2 regions of the Paraburkholderia sp. IMGN_8 genome follow, and region 1 is predicted to be linked to the other one. Evidence: predicted binding sites of a transcription regulator. Region 1 holds the regulator's gene; the other holds the start of a gene.
The links. Region 1 encodes FNR, which switches genes on or off when oxygen is low (the NO sensors DNR and NnrR bind a similar motif). Its sites were predicted from a motif close to TTGATNNNNATCAA; they were not measured.
Positions count from the first base shown of each region.

Region 2: the regulator FNR is predicted to act here: its motif matches at 7,687-7,700, upstream of WN982_RS35925 (cytochrome C).

Region 1 is NZ_CP150901.1:799,447-808,368, reverse strand. Features, by position in the region: gene WN982_RS24920 (universal stress protein) at 1-575, shown strand, start outside; gene WN982_RS24915 (universal stress protein) at 687-1,163, opposite strand; gene WN982_RS24910 (CHASE domain-containing protein) at 1,551-3,629, shown strand; gene WN982_RS24905 (response regulator transcription factor) at 3,626-4,273, shown strand; gene WN982_RS24900 (response regulator transcription factor) at 4,466-4,888, shown strand; gene fnr (fumarate/nitrate reduction transcriptional regulator Fnr) at 4,898-5,680, shown strand; gene WN982_RS24890 (nitroreductase family protein) at 5,738-6,769, shown strand; gene WN982_RS24885 (DUF1488 domain-containing protein) at 6,809-7,084, opposite strand; gene WN982_RS24880 (cytochrome C) at 7,275-7,589, shown strand; gene WN982_RS24875 (DUF3564 domain-containing protein) at 7,636-8,010, shown strand; gene WN982_RS24870 (DUF2964 family protein) at 8,077-8,268, opposite strand; gene acs (acetate--CoA ligase) at 8,699-8,922, shown strand, end outside.
Region 2 is NZ_CP150901.1:3,273,394-3,282,315, reverse strand. Features, by position in the region: gene WN982_RS35950 (choice-of-anchor Q domain-containing protein) at 1-3,607, shown strand, start outside; gene WN982_RS35945 (hypothetical protein) at 3,621-4,121, shown strand; gene WN982_RS35940 (outer membrane lipoprotein-sorting protein) at 4,164-4,982, shown strand; gene WN982_RS35935 (hypothetical protein) at 5,010-5,846, shown strand; gene WN982_RS35930 (cytochrome C) at 5,849-7,543, shown strand; gene WN982_RS35925 (cytochrome C) at 7,756-8,922, shown strand, end outside.

The sequences.
Region 1 (8,922 bases):
GCGTGGAATGGCGGGCGCCGGCAGGGCCGGCGGTGGAAACGGCGGTCCTGCACGCGCGCCACGCCGACCTCCTGATCCTCGGCCAGTATGATCCGGACGACCCTTCGTCCTACATCGCACACCATTTTGTCGAGGACGTGCTGATGAGCTCAGGCCGCCCCGCCATTGTGCTGCCCTATGCCGGGGCCGTCCGTTCGTTCGCAGAGAACGTGCTGATCGCGTGGGATGGCGGCCGCGAGAGCGCCCGGGCCATGGCCGATGCGTTGCCGGTGATCAAACGCGCGAAATTCGTCACCGTGATGACCGTGCAGCGACACCAGGGTAGCGAAGCGCCAGCCGGCATCGACGTCGCCGCCTGGCTCGAACGGCACGGCATCCAGGCGGGATTTTCGGCCGTGCCCAAGGTGGCCGGCGTCCCTACAGGCGCAATGCTGCTGAACATGGTGGCCGATCGTCATATCGATCTGCTGGTGATGGGCGCGTACGGGCATGCACGCGCCCAGGAACTGCTGCTTGGCGGCGTCACACGGCTCATGCTTGAATCGATGACCGTGCCGGTACTGATGTCGCATTGACCAAACCATTCAGGAATTGCGCGAAAGTGACCCTCGCACAACTTGAAGCGCCCGGTTTTCGAGGCGCTTCTTTTTTGGATTCCCCCGGTGCGCCGGTTCGCCACCGCGTTATTACAGGCTCGACGGGATCTCGTCCATGTCCCGTGCGCGCCGAACCAGTAGAACGGGCATCTCGGCCCGCCGCAAGAACGCCTCGGCGACACTGCCGAGCAACAGCCGGCCGATGCCATGCCGCCCATGCGTGCCCATCGCCACGAGATCGGCTTCGCACTCTTGCGCCACACGGCAGAGGACGGTGACGACGTCTTCGCCGTACGCGTCAATCGTCCGGGTCAATCCGCGCACGTTGCGCTGTTCAAACAACGCGCGGGCATCTTCAAGCGTCGCCATCGCGGCTTCAGTCGCCGCTGTATCGGCTGTCTGTTCGTCGATCAACCCGGTTCCGATATCGACCATTTGTGCAACATGTTCGGCGACAAATACGGCCGTCACCATCGCCTGTGCGGCCTCGGCGATTTTTAGCGCTTCTTCGAGCGCGAGCTTCGCGGCCTGGCTGCCGTCGATTGCTACGAGAATCTGTTTGTACATGACCTTCTCCCTGAGTTCGCCGCCGTCCTGAACGGCCACGGCCATCAGGGCGGCAACGCGCTTTCAGTCTGCGGTTCGCAGCCCGGAATACGCTTGACGAGGATCAAGCCCGGCGGGTCGGCGGTCCGTCAGTATTCTTGCGCGGCGCGGCTCCCATGGCGAATTGCCGGATACTGGCACGATCCGTGCGGACCGCGCACAATAGGCGGCGCACCCGTCGTTCCGGTTGGCAGCATTCAAATAAAATGACGGTGACGTTTCCCGCTCCGCGCCTGCTCTGTAAGCGAGTGCTGCGCATTGCCACCATCCAATGAGGCGCACATGCCTTTTCGCGGTAAGACGCCCTTTGCTAACGAATCGCCTCCGCACAGCCGGGCTGCGCCACCTTTGCGGCGCCCCAAACTTGTCGCGGCGGTCACATTTGCTGTCGTCCTGGTGGTGGCGCTCACTGCGTGGCGCTGGGTGGGCGAACAGTCATTGCACGCCGCCGACAGCCGCTTCGATCAGCGCACTGCGCAAATCACCGCCGATCTGCAGCGCGAGTTCGCCACCAGCGAATCACTGCTGCTCGGCGCGCGCGGCTTGCTCTCCTTCGCGCCCTCTGTCGATGCCGAGGCCTGGTACCGATATGTCGCGCAGCTCGATCTGCATGAAACGTCGTCCGTCGTGCGCGCGCTTGGCTACGCCGACGTGGACCCCGCCGGCATCGCCCGCCTGACGGACGACACCGGCAGCGCGGCCGGACAGGCCGCCGCGCCGCAACCGGTTGCGCCGGTGAAGCTGATAGAGCCGGGCACCGCCGATGGGATGCCGGTCGGCTACGACCTGGCTAGCGCCCCCGCGGGCCGTAAGGCATTGCTGCGCGCCATCGACACAGGAGCAAGCGCGCTCAACGCCGGCGCAGCGCAATTCGGCGACACCAGCTCGAACAGCCACGCGCGTCTCTACGTCTACTTTCCAGTGTATTCGGACACCGGATCGCCGCCTACGCCACCAGCGCGGCGCGCGGCCATCAAGCGGCTTCTGGTGGCGGCGCTGGACACCAGCCGTGTGTTCGATAACGCGCTCGCCCGGCAACGAAGCATCGACCTGCAGGTATTGAGCGGAACGCCCGCCACACTGATTTATTCGTCCGCCGCCGGGGACGACGACCCCGCGGAGCGCGCACCCATCATGCGTAAAACCGCTACCTTGCGCGTCGGCGGTGAACCGCTCACGCTGTCCTATACGGCGAGCAGCCGCTCCCTACGAGCTGAGGACGAAATTGCAGAAACCGCAGTGCTGATCGCCGGCATCGCGGCGGCATGCCTGTTCGGCGCCATCGCTTTCCTGATCGCCCGCGAACGCGGTGTCGGATCTGCCGCGACGAGCAAGGCGCGCAACCAGTTGAACCTGAACGAGGCACGCATGATGGGGATCATCCGGTCATCGATGGAGGCCATCATCACCATCGACGAACGGCAGAACATCGTCATCTTCAATCCAACGGCTGAACGGGTGTTCGGATGCACCGCCATGGAAGCGGTGGGCACCTCGCTCTCGCGCTTCATTCCCGAGCGCTTTCGCGCGGGGCACGAGCGGCACGTCGAACAGTTCGGCGTGACAGGCGTTTCCGACCGCCAAATGGGCAAGCAGCGTGTGCTGTTCGGCTTGCGCAGCAACGGCGAGGAGTTTCCTATCGAGGCGTCGATCTCGCAGATCCGCGACGGCGACGACAAGCTGTACACGGTCATGCTGCGCGACATCACCGAGCGGGTCAAATCGGAAAATGCGCTGCGGCAATCGCGTCAGGAGTTGCGCGAACTCTCGGCGAATCTGCAAAACGTTCGCGAGGAAGAAAAAACCCGCATCGCACGGGAACTGCACGACGACCTCGGGCAGCAATTGACCGCCCTCAAGATGGACCTTTCGTCGGTCGAGCAGCAGCTCGAAAACACCGCCGAACCGCGTCTGCTTCAGCAACTGCGGGGCATGCGCCGGCTGATCGACGCGACGGTGGCCTCGGTGCGCCGTATCGCCGCCGACCTGCGTCCGGTCATGCTCGACGATCTCGGCCTGATTCCCGCGATCGAATGGCTCGCCAATGACTTTACCAACCGCTACGGCATCGATGTGGAGCGCCGGATCGAAGTCGGCGACACCAGCTTTACGCCGGCGGGCGCGACGACGCTATTTCGCATCGTGCAGGAAGCGCTGACCAATGTCGCACGGCATGCGGAAGCGACGCTCGTCACGTTGACGGTGCATGTCGAGGGCGGCGTGTGCGTCGTGAAAATTGCGGACAACGGCCAGGGCGCGAGCCACACCGCCCCCTCCGCCGAGAAATCGTTTGGTTTGCTCGGTATCCGCGAGCGGGCGCACATGCTGGGCGGCACGGTCGAAATCCACACTTCCAGTGGCGAGGGCTTTGCGCTGACCGTTACCTTTCCAGTCTCGGCGGTGCAACAGCAGGAGATGCAAACATGATGCGAGTGCTGATAGCCGACGATCACGCATTGGTGCGTGATGGCCTGCGGCATATCCTGCAAGGTGCAAGCGGTTTCGAGGTGGTCGGCGAGGCCAATGACGGCGTCAGCACGATTGCGCTGATCCGCTCGAACGCGGCCGACGTGCTCGTGCTGGATCTGTCGATGCCGGGACGAAACGGCGTTGAACTGATCAAACAGATCAAGGACGAGAAACCGGCGCTGCGGATTCTCGTGCTCACCATGCATGCGGAGCAGCAGTATGCGGTACGCGCTTTCAAAGCGGGCGCCTCAGGGTATCTGACCAAGGAAAGCGCCAGTGCGGAACTGGTCGCGGCGCTCACCAAAGTCGCATCCGGGGGCGTCTATGTGAGTCTCGCGATGGCCGAGCGTTTTGCGCAGAGCCTGAACGAGCCGGCCGACACGTTGCCCCATCAACGCCTGTCGGACCGTGAGTTCGATGTATTCCGCCGCATCGCCGCGGGGCAAACCATCACCGAAATCGCCGCGCAATTGTGCGTCAGCAGCAAAACGGTGAGTACCTATAAAACACGCATTCTCGAAAAAATGCAGATGCCGCACGAAGCCGCGCTGGTGCGTTACGCGCTGCGCCACAAGCTGCTCGGAGAAGACGACGAAATCTAGGTCCGGGGCGGCGTTCCGGCCGCCGGGCGAGATTCGATCCTCACACCCGATCGCCGGTCGCGCGGCGCTCTCCATCCTGTTTCCGTCCATTCGTCGCGTGTAGGAAATCCCCTACACGTCTTCGCGCTCGCCTACCCGAAGTTCGCTCGCCGCCGATTTTAATTTGAGACAGCGCCGCCGATACTTCGAGTCATGAACTCAAGCCCGTCCCAGCAAGCACTGCGTGTCTTTCTCGTCGAAGACGCAATTCCGATCAGACAACGGATAGCGGCACGCTTTGGCGCAATCGATTCTGTCGAGATTGTCGGCGAAGCCGAGGAACCCGGCGCCGCGCTCGCCGGCATCGACGCCGCCAGAGCCGATGTCGTGGTCATGGATTTGCGTCTGACCGGCGGCACCGGTATGGAACTTCTGCATAGCCTTGCGCGGAGCGGGTCGCCGGTGATCACGATCGTGCTGACGAATCACTCGAGTGCGTGGTTCAGGCAGGCGTGCCTTGCGGCCGGTGCGCAGTACTTCTTCGACAAGACAAGCGAGTTCGATCTTGCATGCAGCACGATTACGCGGATCGCCCACGAGCGTCGCGCGCGTGGCCTCAATTACTCCATTACATAGGAGCACACCATGTCTGACGTCGCCGAACATTCCGAAATCATGCCGCGCCAGCGTGTCCCGCGGCCGGCTTCAGGCAATGCCGCGCTCGCAACGTCAGTCCCGGCCCGCCGGACCGCGCGCTGTTCAAGCTGCACGATGCGCTCGATCTGCATGCCGCAAGGCCTGACGCCGGCCGAACTGGAGCGCCTGGAGTCGCTGATCTGCGTTTCCCGCACGATCAAACAGGGTGAATCGCTATACCGCGCCAACGATTCGTTCCAGAGCATCTATGCGGTTCGCGCCGGCTCGTTCAAGACCGTCGTCATGCATCGCGACGGCCGCGAACAGGTCACCGGCTTTCATCTGGCCGGCGACTCGATCGGTCTCGACGGCGTCTGCTCGGGCCGGCACAGTTGCGACGCGATCGCCCTCGAGGACAGCAGAGTCTGCATCATCCCGTTCCATCTGCTGGAAGTCATGTGTCGCGAAGTGAAGGTCGTGCAGCAGCACGTCCATCGCCTGATGGGCGGCGAGATCGTTCGCGAGGCCACCCTCATGATGCTGCTCGGCACGATGTCCGCCGACCAGCGGGTCGCCGCCTTCCTGCTGAACCTGTCGGGAAGGCTCAAGACACGCGGCTATTCGCCGGCGGAATTCATTTTGCGCATGACGCGCGAGGAGATCGGCAGCTACCTCGGGATGAAACTCGAAACCGTCAGCCGCATGTTTTCGAAATTTCAGAAAGACGGCCTGGTCGATACACATGGCAAGCAGATCAGGATTCTCGACCTCGAAGGCCTCGCGCGGGTCTAGTCCGGGCAGCGCATGCACGGCTCGGCACCGATCCGGAAAACACGCAGGAGGCCCGGAATGAATGCACTTTCCCAGAACACGGCCTGGTCCGTCGACGAGCATCAACTCGACCCAAACGCCAGCATCGAGGAAAAACTGCGGTTTGCACTGCGATACGCTGTGCTGGCGCCATCCAGCCATAACACGCAACCTTGGCATTTCATCGTCGACGGCGACTGCGTCACGCTGTGCGCAGACCGTCTGCGCGCGCTGCCGGTGGTCGATCCCTTTGATCGCGAGCTGATCATCAGCTGTGGCGCGGCGCTGCTCAATCTCCGCGTTGCGCTGAGCCGCTTCGGTCTTGCCTACGCGATCACGCTATTTCCATCGCTGGCCGACGTGGACGTATTAGCTCATTTGCGGGTCCTGCGCGACGGCCATTGCGATACCAGCCTTGCACCGCTGTTCGACGCGATACCGCGGCGCGTCACGACCCGCGAAACCTTCGCCGACGAGACCATTCCGGCCGACCTCCGGCAGCGTCTCGAGGAAGCCGGCGCCGCCGAGGGCGCGGATATCGTCTGTGCGGAGAACGCGGCCATCCGCGAGCGTCTGGCCACGCTGATTGCTGAAGCCGATCATGCGCAATTCAAGGATCCGCGCTTCCGGCGCGAACTTGCGAGCTGGATCCACCCGAGGCGCCGTCAGGATGGCATGCCTGCGTTGTCGCCGGGCATGCGCGCCCTGCTCGATCTCGCTGTGCCGCTGGTAGGCTCGGTGATTCGCACGTTCGACCTGGGCGGCGGCATGGCGGCCGCTCATCACACGCTGGTCGCCGGCTCGCCGTTACTGCTGTGCATCACCACCGGAGCGGACGATGCGGCCGCCTGGCTAGCGGCAGGTCAAGCGCTTGAACGGGTGCTGCTTACCGCAGCGGACGCAGGCATCACCGCTTCCTATCTGAATCAGCCGATCGAAGTGGCTACCCTGCGCGAGCAACTGCGCGCCGCGCTGAATCTGGACGGCATGCCGCAATTGCTGCTGCGCATCGGCCGCGGCCGGCAGGCCCCACACTCGCCGCGGCGTCCGCTTGCCGAAGTGGTGTCATAGAGCCGACGCGGCCCATGCCAATGTCTATTGCCAGCCGCATCAATCGCAAAAGCGGAAGTAGCCGCTGTGCAGCATGACCGGCGTGGCGCCCACTTCGTTCAGCAAACGCCGCGCAGCCTGTTCGATCGCATACCGGTGAGTATCGAACGCGGCGATCAGGTCGTCTTCACGCAATGACTGTGCGCCAAAGTGATCTTCGAGCGCTTCCGCGGTAATCGCGCACTGAAGCCGCACGCCGTCGATCTCTGCCGGAAAGGCGATAACCAGATCGCGAGCGCAATATTCCGGACGTTCCTGAGGAAAATGGATATTCATGATCGCAGCCTGAAGATATGCGTGGCTCTAATGGCGCCGCCGTGCGAGCAGCTGCCATGGATGCATCGTCGGACGGAAGGAGAAACATTGTCTTGATATGAGTCAATTGCGAAGGCGGCGCCAACTCTACACTGAACTCGGAACCTGTCCTCGAGTGTGCCTCGTGAATACCCCGCCCCTACGCCATCTCATTGCAAATGCACTGACGCTGCTGGTGGCAGCAAGCGGCGCAGCGCTCGCGCAGTCCGAGCCGACTGCGCTGGTCGATCAGCAGCATTGCATGTTCTGCCATACCCGGGATGCGCCCTTTCTCGCACCGTCGTTTCAACAGATTGCGGATCGTTATCGCGGCGTGGCAAACGCTGGTGTGATGCTTGAACACAAGCTGCGACTCGGCGGCAAGGCCCATTGGGGCGATACCGCAATGCCACTGCCCGCGGATCGCGGCGGCCCGTTGACGCCCGAAGACGCTCACACATTGATCCAATGGGTTTTGAGCCAGTAGCCATCCAGCTCGTTTGCTCGTGTTCGTAGCATGTACGGAGAACATCATGCGCCTCACCATTCACCTCGACACGTTCAACCGTGTCAATCCTATGGCATTTGCCATCCTGTGGCTCGACAAGGAAACGCGTCAGTGGTCACGCGAGGGGCATATGGGGCTCGAATTGCCCGAGTGGGGTGGCTTGCATGTCGATTGTGGCAACACGCTCGTCTGCGGGCCGCACGATTCGACGCCCTGCTGCGTACTCGAAGGACTCGATCTGAACGCCGAGTCTGGACCGTTCGAGGGCGAGACCGGACGTGCACAGTGGTGCTCCGATGCAAGCAGATCTCCGATGACCGGCCATTGGCACGTGCAATGTGTCGACAATGAAAGCACGCAGCCGGAAAACAGCATCTTTGCCGCCAACGACAGCGAATAAGCGTTGTCGACCCTGCCCCCAGGGTCGAGTACTACTGTGGGACTGATAGCCGACTCTAACGATGGGTCAGGAGTCGTCTCCTGCTGTAGGGTTCAGCAGCAGGACGAAGCAGGCAACGCCGGCAACGAGTGCCGCCGCGCCATAGCGAACGACGTCCGTGCTATCGAACAGCAGGCCGTGGATCGAGGCCGCCAAACCTGCTAGTGCGACAAAAACGGCAATCGCCGCAACGACAATCCTGGGTTCTGCCCGGACCATGATTTCCCCCTGTCTCAAAGACACGTGGTTGTGCATCGACGTGACAGTCCGCGAGCTGTCGACGACGCATTGATCATCGCCCCAGCCGAAGTATTGCGATTGATTTGCGTCAAGGCTTGGACGCTTTGCTTTACATGCAAGGGGCTCGCAAAATGAAGGTCCATTCAACAGGAGAAAGCCGACCAGCGCTCCGCGCAGTTCTCCTCTTGATTTGAGTCAAGTGCATCATCAGCCCGACTGTCATAGTTGACATACACCCACGCTGACTCACCGCAGACACGAACCTCGCGTCTGCCTTGCAGCCAACGCCGTTCTCGCGCCAGAGTCCCGGTCGCACCGGCACACGCATCATGGCCATCAAGAGCCGCCCCGCAAGCGACCAGGCGCTTTATGCACCGTCGCCCCTATGACTCATGTGAGGAGACTATGCATGTCTACCATCGAACTTAATGAACCCAGCGCCACGGCGCCGCAGATCCCTGTGCTCAAGCACGCGGCCATTGACGGCATGGAGGCTTACCGAGCGCTCGTTGCCGAGGCCGAACGCGATCACGAAGCGTTCTGGGCGCGTCTTGCCAGAGAACATCTGGATTGGCGGCGGCCATTCACGAAGGTCCTGAACGATGCGAACGCGCCGTTCTATCAATGGTTTGA
Region 2 (8,922 bases), 2.0 Mb from region 1:
GACCACGAATCTCGGATCCACCACGTACTCCCGGGGTGAGGGCGACACGGGCAGCGTCGAAACCTCCTGGCCTTGCGTCGGTGCGCTGCGCATCGTGCCCGACTACATGAGCATTTTCCCGGAAGTGCAGGAAGTCGCGCCGTTCGCGGGCGCCTCGCGGCACCTGTGCGACCGCAAGGAAGTGAACCTGACGAACCAGGCGACAGTGCTGACGAAGTTCTGGATCTTCAGTTCGACGCACGTGGCCGCGCACTACACCGGCTTCATGCTGGATGACTTCTCTTCGGAGTTCGATCCGTATTCGCCGCAATTCGGCGAAAAGTTCGCGGTACCGAACGTACCGATCTCGATGAAGGATTTTTCCGGCAACGAAGTCGCTCGCACGTATTCGGATCAGTGGGGCATCTTCAACGGGTTGAACTATTCGACCTGGCAAGTCAACCCGCCGAACCCGACCGGCTATGCGCCGACGATGATGGTCGCCTGCATGAACGACCCGGATATGCCCGACCCGGCGCATCCTGGCCAGACGATTCGCGATCCCCTGTTCAACCCGGCGTACAGCCAGTTCTGTTACGAGATTCCGTTCATGCCAGGGCAGACCCAGTATATGGATACGCCAGTGGTGCCGGTCTCGGCCTTCGCGGAAGGCTACGACCAGCCTGACTGCGCGTACCCGGATGCCACGCCTGCGATCGCCAGCGTCACCGGCGACTCGAGCGGCGGCGGCGCGGGACCGTGGATCAGCCAGTTCGGCCTCGGCCACACGCTGACGATCAAGGCTCAGGGCAACCAGCAGGTGCCGAACCACGCGTACACGGGACCGAGCGCGACCAAGGCGCCGTTCAACGAGAAGTTCATCACGCGCCACTATGGCTTCGGTGAAAGGGATGACAGGTCATCGGTCACGATCGGCGGCGTGCCGGCAGTGGTGACTTCATGGACCGATAAGCAGATTACGGTGCTGCCGCAGGCGCCGGTTCCGTTGATCGGGCCGCAGATGAACTGCCCGCTCCAGCAAAGCAACGCGTCGCCTGCGAAGTGCGGTGAACTCGTCATCACGGCCGCCAACGGCAAGCGCTCGATCGATACGGTCACCGTCACGGTCGGCGGCAAGGCGCCGACCTACGTGAACGGCGAGAACGCCACGAACAACGCGATCCAGACCGCGATCGACAACGCCACCCCGGGCGACATGATCGTCGTCGGCCCAGGTGTCTATAACGAAATGCTGCTCATGTGGAAGCCGGTCCGGCTGCAAGGTGTCGGCGCGACGTCAGTGACCGTCAACGCGAACACGCATCCGTCGGGCAAGATGGACCCGTGGCGCAGGCAGGTTGGCTGTCTCTTCGGCGACGCATTGAACGGCGGCCTGATCTCGGCGAGCAATCCGTACGATCCGACCGGCACGTATTCCTGTTCGACGGCGATGCAGCGCCAGGTCGACGGGATCCCGTTCGAACCGATCTCCGGTTGGGACTTCAACCTCAACGGCAATCTGGCCGAACTGCTGATCGAACCGACGCTGATGGGCGCGTATGAAGGTGCGGCCATCACCGTTCTCGGCAAAGGCGTGAAGGACGTGCTGGTGGGCGGCGTGCTGCAAGCCGATCCGAACTGCACCGCGAACGGCATCTGCGCGCCGCTCACGAACAGCCCCGCGGATTGCACGACGTACCCGAGCAACTTCCTGTGCAATCCGTCGCGGATCGACGGTATGACCTTCACCAACAGCTCGCAGGGCGGCGGCGGGATCTTCCTGCACGGCTGGAACCATTACACGGAGGTCTCGAACAACCGTGTCTTCGCCAACGCAGGGACGCTCACGGGCGGTATCACGGTGGGCCAGGTCGAAACGCCTGACGGGACCATTGGCGCGGATGGCGTGACTCAGCAGCCGTTCGAGTTCAACGCGTATGTGAACGTGCACAACAACGCGGTCACGTCGAACGCTTCGTACGGCGACGAAATCAACTCGACCACGCCTTCGTCCGCGGGCGGTGTGACCTTCTGCACAGGTGCCGACTACTATCACTTCAACTACAACTGGGTCTGCGGCAACATAAGCAGTGGCGACGGCGGCGGTATCGCGCACTTCGGCTTCAGCTATAACGGCGACATCTCGCACAACTGGGTGCTGTTCAACCAGAGCAACAACCCGACGCTGCCCACCTATGGGGGCGGTGTGATCGCCCAGGGCGTGCCTCCTGACGGCACCTTCTGCGAGAACCAGACCACGGACATCGATTGTGCGCCTCAGCTTTCGGATGGCGTGGGCCCTGGCCTCCAGATCGACGGCAACCTGATCGTCGGCAATACGGCGGAAAGCGGCAAGGGCGGTGGCCTGCGGCTGCAGAACGTCAACGGCACCGATGTGCAGCGCAGCCCCAGCAACCGGGACGCGTGGTATCAGGTTAGCGTGATCAACAACATCATCGCGGACAACGTGGCCGGGTGGGCGGGAGGCGGCGTCTCGCTGCAGGATGCGGTGCGGGTGAACTTCGTCAACAACACGGTTGTCTCCAACGACGCCACGGCGTCGGCGGGCGTGCTCTTCAACACGTCTGCCGCCACGCAGGCCAATGTCGGGCCGCCGAACTGCACGACGGTGGGAGCGGAAACGACCTGCAACCCGATCACGACGTCGCAATACCAACCGGCTGGGCTGGAGACCGCGCGCCATACGTCGAACTTCATTGCCGCGTTCACCAACCCGGGAGTGGTGTGCCCGACAGGTCAGCCCAACTGCACGACGTTCTCGAACCCGGTGCTGACCAACAATCTGTTCTGGCAGAACCGCACGTTCTATATCACGGTGGGAGGGCCGAATCCGAACATAGCGGGCCTGCAGAACGCGGTCGCGTTGAATCCGTCCTTGAATCAGGCCGGCAAGGCGACGGGCTATTGCGATCCGAATGCGGTCTACTGGGATATCGGCGCGTTTGGCGACACCTCGGCCAGCAACCGTCAGGCCGGTATGTCGATGAGCCCGCAGTACTCGATTCTGACCGATGCCGGCGACTACCCGGGGGCGCACAACAGCGGGTTGAATCCGGCGGTGGTGCGCCAGTACTGCAATGGTTCGCGTGTGCCGCCGGAAGCGGGCGGGATCGGCATCGCGGTGCCCCCGGGCATTTCGGATACGGTTCTTCCGAATCCGCTGTTCACCCTGATGCCGTCGGCGACGCCGGATGAAGGCAATCAGTGGATCAACATGTCGTACGGTCCGCTGTCGCTGTTCAACGAAGCGCGCAAGTCGGGCAGCAACGTACTGCTGGGCAACTACTCGATCAAGGCCGGATCGCCGGCAATCGATCACGGTACGTCAGCCGGTGCGCCGGATCATGACATCTTCGGCACGTCGCGGCCGCAAGGCTTCGGATACGACATCGGTGCGGTTGAGTTGCCGGTGTTCGGCGGAGCTCCGATCTATCCGCTCGCATTGGGGAGCCAATCGGGCGGTCTGTTCGGCCTGTTGCCAGGACTGGCGCCGAACCTTGGCGGGATCCTGCCCGGCGGAGCGCCGCAGCTGCCCGGCGGGGTGCCGCAACTACCCGGAACGCCGCCGCTGAATCCGGCGCAAGCGCTGCCGGCGCTCTTACGCTGAGGGGGATGCTGCAATGAAACTTCGATCCCTCTCGATGCCGCCGGCGGTGCTGTTCGCGAGCAGCGTCTGTCTGGCCGCGACCGTGGTTCAGGCGATCGCGGCCCAGCCGGGCGCACCGGCGGCGTCCACGCCCAGGCACTCGCCGTATTTGCCCGTGAGCATGTCGCAGCACGCGAAGAACTACTACGGGCTGATGAAGGGCATCGACAACCTGAGCGTGCGCCGCACGGCGTCGGGCAATCTGATTCGCTTCAGCTACCGCGTGACCGATCCGGTGGCGGCGCATCTGCTCGGCGAGAAGACCGCGACTGCCTATCTGTACGGGCAAGCGAGCCATGCGTTGCTCGAGATTCCGGTGATGGACAAGATCGGCCAACTGCGCCAGACCGGTCCACTGGAAGTCGGTCAGGAATACTGGATGGTGTTTTCCAACAAGGGCAATCCGATCAAGGCGGGGGACCGCGTCGACGTATTCGTCGGCTCGCTCCATATCGACGGACTGATTGTCGAATGATCGCGGAACAGCGATCTGCTACATAAATAGGGGAGGTGACTCATGACCCGGTTTCTTTTGATGGCGCTCTCCGCAGCCTCTGTGGCGGGTGTTCTGGCATCCGGCCCGGTTGCGTTCGCGGCCTCGACCGCAGGAACGGCTCAGGCCGCGGCGGCGAGTCATCTGAGTGCGGCGCAGATCGTCGAGCGGAACGTGGCGGCACGCGGCGGGCTTCAGGCGTGGCACGCGGTCAATGCAATGACGATGACGGGGCAGATCGAGGCCGGCGGCACGAAGAACACCAAGCTGCCGTTCACGATGACGTTGAAGCGGCCGCACAAGAGTCGATTCGAGGTTCGCTTCAACGAGAAGGCGGCCTATCAGGTCTACGACGGCGCGCAGGGCTGGAAAGTCAGGCCTTTCCTCGGACGCGATGAAGTCGAGCCCTATACGCCTGCGGAGGCCAAATCGGCTGCGACGTCGGCTGAACTGGACGGGCCGCTGATCGACTATGCGAGCAAGGGCTCGCGGGTCGAGGCGCTGGGCATGGAACAGGTGGAAGGGCATCGCGCGTACGTCCTGAAGCTGACGACAAAAGACCATGTGTCACGCCGCATCTGGATCGACGCAAGCAGCTTTCTGGAACTTAAGATCGACGGCGAACCGCGCAAGCTCGACGGCAAGATGCACGACGTCGCCATCTTCTATCGCGATTACCGGAAAGAAAGTGGGCTCGTCGTGCCGCACACGCTGGAGACCGTTGTCACCGGCGGCAAACAGCCGCACAAGTTGACGATCGAGCATGTCAAGGTGAATCCGCCAACGGACGACACCCTGTTTGCGAAACCGCAACTGGCTATGGCCAAGGTGCCGAGCCACTAGCCGAACATCCGTGCGAGGTTCACGGCCATGACAAGAATCGTATTGTGGATGCTCGTCGGCTGCCTGACGGTGGCGGTGTACGCGAGCGAGCAGATACCGGCGGAGCACGATCTGAGCGCGGACCAGATCGTCGAGAAGAACGTCGCCGCGAGGGGCGGCCTCGACGCATGGCGGAAGATTCAGACGATGGTCTGGGTCGGGCACGTGGATAGTGCGAACGCCCCGGCGCAGGATCTGCCGTTCATGCTCGCGCTGAAGCGCCCGAACAAGACACGTTTCGAGATCACCGTGCTCAACCAGAAGGCGATCCGGGTATTCGACGGCCGGCAGGGCTGGAAGCTGAGCCCGAGCGTGATGGGCAACGGAGATTTTCGGCCGTACACGATGGACGAGTTGAAGTCCGCGCATGACGAGCAGGTCATCGACGGCTTGCTGATCGACCATCAGGCGAAGGGTGTCGATGTCACGCTCGACGGTACCGATAAGGTCGACGGACACGATGCCTACCGCCTTGGCGTGAAGCTGCCTTCCGGTGTCACCCGTCATGTGTGGGTCGACGCGCAAAGCTTTCTGGATGTGAAGTATGACCGCCAGGCGCGGGGCGCTCACGGGCCGGTCACAGTGGAAGTGAAGTACAGCGACTACAAGAACGTGGATGGTTTGCAGATACCGTTCACGATCGAAAGCGGCGCCGCGGCTTCCGGCAAGAGAGACAAGCTGACGATCGACAAGTTATCGCTCAATCCGCCGCTGGACGATGCGATGTTCACGAGGCCCGCCTCGCAGGGCCACCGCAATTCGGTGTCGGTCGACGCCAGCGCCTCGCCGCCGGTGCTTCGCGCGATGACCCGGCCGACGCCGTAGCCATGGACTGCGCTTGGGGCAGCCGGGAAGCCATCGCGCGGGCGCGGCCGCGCGCGGCGCGCACGCTCGTTCAATGCGTGTTGCTCGCCGTGCTGATGGTACAGGTGGGCAAGGCGAACTGTGCTCCCGCAGCGCCGCCGGTCACGACAGCGAGCACGGGGGAAGCGATCTTCCAGAAAGGTGTGCTGGGTTCGGGCGAACCGCTCGAAGCGATGCACGACGGCGGCGTGAACCTGCGCGGCGCCGCAGCGGCCTGTATGAATTGCCATCGGCGCAGCGGTCTCGGCTCCAGAGAGGGAACGACCAGCATCCCGCCGATCACCGGCCGGTATCTGGTCCATCCTCGCGCGGACAGCCCCGACGATCTCGACATACCCTACATTCCAGGCATGCGCACCAATCGCGAGCCCTACACCGACGCGACGATCGCAAGGGCGATACGCGACGGGGTCGACTCGGAAGGCAAGCCGCTCAGCAATCTGATGCCGCAGTACACGCTGAACGACACCGACATGGCAGCGCTGATCGGCTATCTGAAGCGTCTCGATCGACGCGCGCCGGCGGGTGTCACGGACACGGTGCTGCATTTCGCGACGATCATTACACCCGATGCGGACCCGGTGAAACGGCGCGGCATGCTCGATGTGCTCAAGCAGTACTTCGATGACAAGAACGTGTTTCCGCTTGGCGCGACGCCGCCACTGCGCTCGTCGCGCAAAATGATGTTCATGGTCAATCGACGCTGGGAGCTGCATGTGTGGGAGCTGAGCGGCCCGCCGGCGACCTGGCATGAACAGTTGAGGCGCTATCTGGCGGAGCAGCCGGTGCTTGCGGTGCTGTCGGGACTCGGGGGCAAGAACTGGACCCCGGTCCACGAGTTCTGCGAGCAGGAGGCCGTGCCCTGTCTCTTTCCCAATGTGGAAGTGCCGGTCGAAACCGACCACGATTTCTACTCCGTCTATTTCTCGAAGGGCGTGCTGCTGGAGGCGGATCTGCTTGCCGGGCGGATTCTCGATGAAGCCGGCAGCAAGCCGCCGCAAGCGATGCCAAGAGTCTGGCAGGTCTACCGCACGGGCGACAACGGCGAGCAGGGTGCACAGGCGCTTGCCGCCGCATTGAAGGGGCACGGCATTGCGGTGGCGAACCGCGTTCTTGCACGAGACGCCAGCGTCGCGCGCGCCATGCATGGCATTTCGCGTAAGGACGTGCTCGTGCTGTGGCTGCGTCCGCCCGACATCGCGGCGCTCGGCCGTTCACTGCCACCATCGGACACGGTGTTCATGTCGGGGCTGCTGGGCGGGCTGGATAACGCGCCATTGTCAGCGAGCTGGCGCGGCGTCACGCGCCTTGCGTATCCGTTCGACTTGCCGGACGGTCGGCGTGTCCGTGTCGACTATGCGTTCGGCTGGTTCTCGATCCGCAAAATTCCGATGGTCGCCCCACAGGTCCAGGCGGACACCTATCTCGCGTGCGGCCTGCTTGCTGAGACGCTCAGCCATATGGTCGATGCATTCGGCAGGGAATATCTGATCGAGCGTATCCAGGACATGCTTGAACGCCGCATCCTGACTGGCTACTATCCGCGCCTGACGCTGGCGCCGGGGCAGCACTTCGCGTCCAAGGGCGGCTATATCGTCCGGTTTGCGGAGCCTGACAGCATGCGGCTCGTCGCCGACGGTCCGTGGGTAGTGCCGTAGTTTCCTGAGAACCGCGGGCGGCAATCGAACGCGATGGACTGGAGCGCCCTCCTACCCAAAGAGTAGGACGTTGACCCCTGTCGGACTTCATCACGCGTTTGCACAATGAAAGTGTGGCGTGCAGTGAGCAATGTGAACTGCCATTGATGTAGTTCCAGGTCTTTACCACTCGTGGTGTTAGGCAGCCGGGAGACGGCGCAGGGGAGACAGCCATGTCAAAGGCTAGTATCGATAACCAGGCGCTTTATCGTCTGCTTCGCCGCGGCTCGGTAGCCGCACTCGCGGCGCTTTGTCTGTTGCTGACTTCCACCGCGCACGCATTGCCCGTATTCGCGCGCCAGACGGGGCAAAGCTGCGTAGCGTGTCACGCCGGCGGCCAATTTCCTGAACTGACACCCTATGGGCGAATGTTCAAGCTGAACGGCTATACCCTCGGCGAACGCACGATTCCGATTGCCGTGATGGGAAGTGCCGATTTGAGCAAGACAAGGAGCAACCTCGACTCCAGCGGGACGCCCATCAATCCCAAAAATGGCCTGCCGATATTCGACGCGGCCAGTATTTTCCTTGCGGGGAAAATAACCGACAAGATCGGCGGATTTACCCAGTTCACCTACGCGAACTACGATCACCAGGACGCCGACGGCAAGTGGCAGGGGCATTGGGCATCGGACAACACCGACTTCCGTTTCGTGGACAGGATCATGGGGGACTCCGACGACTTCATTCTCGGCCTGACCCTCCACAACAATCCGACCGTGCAGGACGTCTGGAACAGTGCACCTGCCTGGAGCTATCCGTACATTTCCTCGACGATCAGCCCGGTTGCGCGCATCCAGAACCTGCCGCTCATCGAGGGAGGACTGGCCCAGCAGGTCGTGGGCATGGGTGGCTATCTGTACTGGAACAAGACTGTCTACGCTGAATTGACGGCGTACAGCACTGCCGACGGCATCTGGTCATTCCTGAGCCATGGCAACAAACCAGGCGACACGGCTCACCCGCAGACCTATCTGCGCGGCTACAACCCCTATGCACGCATCGCCCTGACTCGCGACTGGGGGCCACATAGCGTGATGTTGGGCGCCTTCGGGTTGAGTGTTGACGTCTACCCCAACGACCCAAATGCTTTCCCCATATTCGGCCAAGGCGTGACCCGCTTTCGCGATTATGGCTTGGATGCGCAGTACGAGTACCTGCTGGAACCGCACACGATCACCGCACAGGCGCGCTATGTTCGAGAGAATATTCATGACCCCAACAATTTCGTTTTGGGCGATAGCACTGCGGGGAATCTGAACACGCTGCGGCTCAAGGCATCGTACGTTTATCAGTCCAAGTACGGTGTCAGCCTGTCCTTCTTCAATACGACGGGCAGC